2 regions of the Rhodococcus sp. NPDC003322 genome follow, and region 2 is predicted to be linked to the other one. Evidence: riboswitches for the same ligand, from Rfam matches in the RefSeq annotation. Region 2 holds a riboswitch; the other holds the start of a gene.
What was found. Region 2 has a riboswitch for cyclic di-AMP ahead of ACWDUM_RS04205 (transglycosylase family protein). Riboswitches for the same ligand answer to the same signal wherever they lie in the genome.
Positions count from the first base shown of each region.

Region 1: linked by a shared signal. The riboswitch ahead of ACWDUM_RS18215 (NlpC/P60 family protein) and the one ahead of ACWDUM_RS04205 (transglycosylase family protein) in region 2 are both predicted to bind cyclic di-AMP.

Region 1 is NZ_JBSFSC010000004.1:404,362-406,798, reverse strand. Features, by position in the region: gene ACWDUM_RS18220 (NlpC/P60 family protein) at 1-277, opposite strand, end outside; gene ACWDUM_RS18215 (NlpC/P60 family protein) at 500-1,066, opposite strand; cyclic di-AMP (ydaO/yuaA leader) riboswitch at 1,079-1,243, opposite strand; gene ACWDUM_RS18210 (hypothetical protein) at 1,372-1,641, opposite strand; gene ACWDUM_RS18205 (DEDD exonuclease domain-containing protein) at 1,775-2,437, shown strand, end outside.
Region 2 is NZ_JBSFSC010000001.1:905,280-907,716, reverse strand. Features, by position in the region: gene ACWDUM_RS04210 (hypothetical protein) at 1-131, shown strand, start outside; gene ACWDUM_RS04205 (transglycosylase family protein) at 198-809, opposite strand; cyclic di-AMP (ydaO/yuaA leader) riboswitch at 815-1,018, opposite strand; gene ACWDUM_RS04200 (glycosyltransferase 87 family protein) at 1,150-2,437, opposite strand, start outside.

The sequences.
Region 1 (2,437 bases), on a different contig from region 2:
TCGTCGCGCGCGCCTCGTCCAGGCGGCGCTGATCCTGCTCGTGCCTGAGCTCCGCATCCCGCTGGACGGAGAGCTTGGAGTCGAGGTCGATCTGCGCGTTGTGCATCGCCTCGGTGGCCTGCTCGGACTTGCGCGAGAGATCGGACAGACGCTCGAGCGCCGCGGTCGGGTTGTCGATGGCGGGATCGGCTGTCGCCGGTCCGGCGCCGACGGCGACGAGGACGAGGGAGAGCGCGCCGGTTGCGATCGCGGTGGACCGCCTCCTCAGTGAAGCCACGAGCCGGGCACTCCTGTTCTTACTCGCCGGAAGGTCTCGGCAAGGTTACGGAACGGCATACGACGGTGTCCACCCCGGCTGAATCGTGACATTGCCTCACGCGGGCGCCGTCCTGCACAAACGGCGACGGGCCCGCCGATCCGTGCTGGATCGACGAGCCCGTCGGAGTGGCAAGTGCCACATGTGCGCCGTGGCACTTCCCCGGCCACGGCGTGCGGGATGTCAGTAGCGGCGTGCGCCGTCCATCGGCATCGAGGAGATCGGGGCACGCTTGACCGGAGTACCGGAGGTGGCGGCGTGGATGACCTCGCCGTTGCCGGCGTAGATGCCCGAGTGCGAACCGCCGTAGAAGGACACCACGTCACCGGGCTGCAGGTTGCCGGTCGACACCGGGGTGCCGGCCGCGGCCTGGTCGTAGCTCGTGCGGGGCAGGTTCAGACCGGCCTGCTTGAAGGCCCACTGCACGAGGCCGGAGCAGTCGAAGGCGTCCGGTCCGGCTGCACCCCAGACGTAGGGGGCTCCGATCTTGCTGGCAGCGGCCTCGACGGCCTTCTGGCCTGCGGTGAGGACCGGAGCGGGAACGAGGGCCGGGGCGCCGGGCGCCGCCGGGAGCTGCGGGAGACCGGGGATCTCGATGGTCTGCGCCGGAACGCCGGGGATGTCGAAGGTGCCGACGCCGGGGACCGTGACGGGCTCGGCCAGTGCGGGCGCCGCGGTGGCCGTGATCGCGCCGACGGTGAAGATGCCGGCGACGGCGACGCGCCGTGCCTTGGAGCTCAGTGTTGCCACGAAAGGAGGTGCCTTTCTTCCATTCCTCCGCCGACCGAGTTAGCTGACGGGTTCGGGCTGGGAAGATCAGCCCTACCCGACGGCACGCGGTGTGCGCTCCGACGGGATTCACCCCAGTGGAAACGTGGGTTCCCGGCACGATTCCCTTGCGGGACATCGTTTAGGCGGTACCTCGCGATGCTGCGCCGGTGTGGCGCTGCAAGACTCCGCAAGGTCTCAACGAGATTACGAAGCGCACCCGGCAATGTCGACCCGAACGAGACCGACAACCGGTCAAATCGGTCATTTTCGACACTGTACGACCGTCAGGCAACGCCCGGGTCACGAAGCGATAACGACCGGCCGGTCTGTGCCGGATCGACGGTGGGCACCAGCCGCAGTCGAGGCACCAGCCCCGCGTCGGCGAGCGCCGCCATCGCCGCTCGTTCATCCTGCTCAATACTCATACGGGCCACCACACCGGACCGCGCGGTCTGCGTCGAACCCTCGGGCGCCGGGTAGCCGAGGAGCACGGTCACCACACAGTCGCCACAGGCGATGTCCCGAACCGCACACCGGCTGCAATCCACGATCATTGTGACCCTCGTCTCACTCGCGCCGAACCGGCGTGTCATCCGGCCTCTCCGACGGAAGCTAGCGAGTCGCTCCGACAGGTTGGCGGGGACAGGCCGGCCGGGGCTGTCGGCACCCCCGCCTAGCCTGTGCCCCGTGAGTTCCCGCGACGCCACCGCACGCCAGCTGACGTTCGACGAGCTGGACACCCCGCTGCGGGACACCACGTTCGTCGTCGTCGACCTCGAGACCACCGGCAGCAACTCCGGCGACGACGCCATCACCGAGATCGGCGCGGTGAAGGTCCGGGGCGGCGAGGTGATCGGCGAACTCGGCACACTCGTGGACCCGGGCCGCACCATTCCTCCTTTCATCGCGCAGCTCACCGGAATCACCACGGCGATGCTCGTCGACGCACCACGGATCGAACAGGTACTGCCCAGTTTCCTCGAGTTCGCCCGCGGCGCCGTCCTGGTCGCCCACAACGCCCCGTTCGACATCGGATTCCTGAAGGCCGCGGTGTCGCGACACGACCTCGCCTGGCCGCCGTTCCAGGTGCTGTGCACGGTCAAGCTCGCCCGCCGGGTGCTGTCCAGGGAGGAGGCGCCGTCGGTGAAGCTTTCCGCGCTGGCGGACCTGTTCCAGGTCAGCACCCGGCCCACGCACCGCGCGCTGGACGACGCCCGCGCCACCGTCGACGTGCTGCACGCCCTGATCGAACGGGTCGGCAATCTCGGGGTGCACAGCTACCCGGAGCTGGTCGACTACCTGCCCAACGTCTCGGCGGCCCAACGCGGCAAACGGGGCCTGGCCGCGCAC
Region 2 (2,437 bases):
GTGACCACGCGGTCACCGAGCTCTCGTCGACTCGTTCCGGAGGGTTGTCCCCGTTCGGTGAGGAGACCGAGTTCCCGCGGCCGCTGTCCGAGCTGCCCTACACCCATCCCGTCACCGTCATCAACCGCTGACCGGACCGAACGGCAGAAGGGCCCCGCACCGAAACGGTGCGGGGCCCTTCTCGCGTTCTGGGTGGCTCAGCGCGGAGCGACGGACTTTAGGAAGTCGATGACCTGCGGGTTGAGCTTGGCCTGCTCGTACAGGTTCTCGATCTGCGGGTCGACGGCGATGCCGCGGGCCTTGACGGCCTGGATGGTGCTGTCGAGCGAATCGAACACGTCGGCGGTGCCGTCGGTGGTCGGGATGCTGGTGACGGCCGGGGCCGGCGCCGGCGCGGGGGTCTCGGCCTGGGCGGCCGGTGCGCTGCGCTGGGTCGGGGCGCTGGTGAGGCCGAGGCTGGAGGAGCAGGACGGCCAGGCGCCCCAGCCCTGCGAGGCGAGGACCTTCTCGGCGACCGCGATCTGCTGCTCGCGGGTGGCCTGGTTGGCGGTGGCCGCGTACTGGCCGCCGCCGTGGGCGGTCCAGGTGCTGGGGGAGAACTGCAGGCCGCCCTGGTAGCCGTTGCCGGTGTTGATGGACCAGTTGCCGCCGGCCTCGCACTGGGCCAGGCGGTCCCAGTCGGAGTCCGGGGCGGCACCTGCGGGGGCCGCGAAGGCCGCACCCGCCGCGCCGAACACCGCGGTGGTGACGACGACCTTGGCGGCGGTCTTGCGCGTGTTCGTGGGCTTGCGATGGCGTCCAGCGCTCATGGAGGTTTTCCTCTCCGCACGCGCCTGCGAGGTCAGCTGTCGGGTTCGGGCTGAGAGGTCGCCCGGCCGTGATCGCTCCGTGATCGGCGCGAAAAACGGCTTCACCCCAAGGAAGGCCGGTTGCTCGCCTCCCGGTGTCCACTGGGGACGTGGGTCCCCCGTCCTTGTCCCTGGTTTCCTCTGGGGAATCCGTTCCGCGGGACAAGGTTTGGCGCGGCGGTCCGGACTGGCCGGAACACCGACCGCTGACGACCGTACGTGGCCGATCGCGGTGAGTCACCTCCTACGAAATCGGCGTGTTTCTCGGCGTTTCGCCAGGAGAGGTGGGCGTTTTCGCAGGTCAGCTGGCCGCTGCGTGGTCGAGACCGGTCCGTGACTCAACCGTTATGTGAGGTAGATCACAAGACTTCTCGGGGGTGTCCTGGGGCTTCGAGCGGCCGCGACCCCGCGGCGCGATCAACGTCGCCGCCGCAATCACCACGAACAGCAACGGATACACCGCCGCGAAGAGCGGGACGAGGGCCGCAGGCGCCGGGATCATGAACAGCCCGATCGCGTACACGTCGTCCGGGAACCGGTGCGCCCAGCACAGCAGCGGCACCGCCAGCGCGACAGGAAGCAGCCAAGGCGTCGCCCGCCCGGCCCGCAGCGCCCGATCCAGCGCCAGGATCAGCAACGGCACGAACCACACCCAGTGGTGGCCCCACGAGAACGGAGAGACGGCGCACGAGGTGAGACCGCACAGTGTCGTGGCGAGGAGGGTCTGCCCGCGTCGGTGCGCGAGTCGCGCCGAGGCCAGCCCGAGCGCGGCGAGCGCGATCGCAACGCCCAGCCACAGCAGCCGCGGCGGCTCGTCGAGGTTCAGCCACCGTGCCAGGACACCCGACGCGGACTGGTTCGCCGGCCACGCCGTCTCGCCGATCCGGGTCGAATGCCAGATCACGCCGGTCCAGTACGCCCTGGAGTCGGAGAAGATGACCGCGAAGCCGAGGGCGACGGTGGCCGCGAAACCCGCGACCGCCGTCGCGGCCGCCCGCCACTGCCGGGTGAGCAGCAGATGGACGACGAACAGCGCCGGGGTCAACTTGATGCCCGCCGCGACGCCCACCCCGAATCCCCGCAGCCTGCTGCCCTCGGGGCGACCGAGATCCCACAGGATCAGGAGCATGAGCAGCAGGTTCACCTGGCCGAGCCAGATCGTGGTCCGTACCGGCTCGAGCCAGCTGAGGATCACCGTCAGCAATCCGGTGGTGACATACAGCGTGCGGTCGGTGCGGTAGCCGAGCAGGCGCCAGCACAGCAGCACGACCAGGTACAGCGCCACGAAGTTCGTCAGGTGGCCGAGCAGGGTCGTCATCTCCGGCGTGAACAGACCCAGCGGGGCGAACAGCACCGCGGAGAACGGGGGATACGTCCACCACATCCCGCCGTGCAGTGCATGGTCGTAGAGTCCGGCGCCGGTCAGGACGGTGGCGCCGCCGCTGCGGTAGACGAGTAGGTCCAGGCCGTTGCGGAAGAAGCCCCACAGTGGGTGGCCGAGCGGGACGACCCGGTCGTGGGCGACGAGGGCAGCGGCGGCGAGCACCGCGAGCGCGCCGAGGAAAAGGGGATGTGTGGGGAGCGACCGC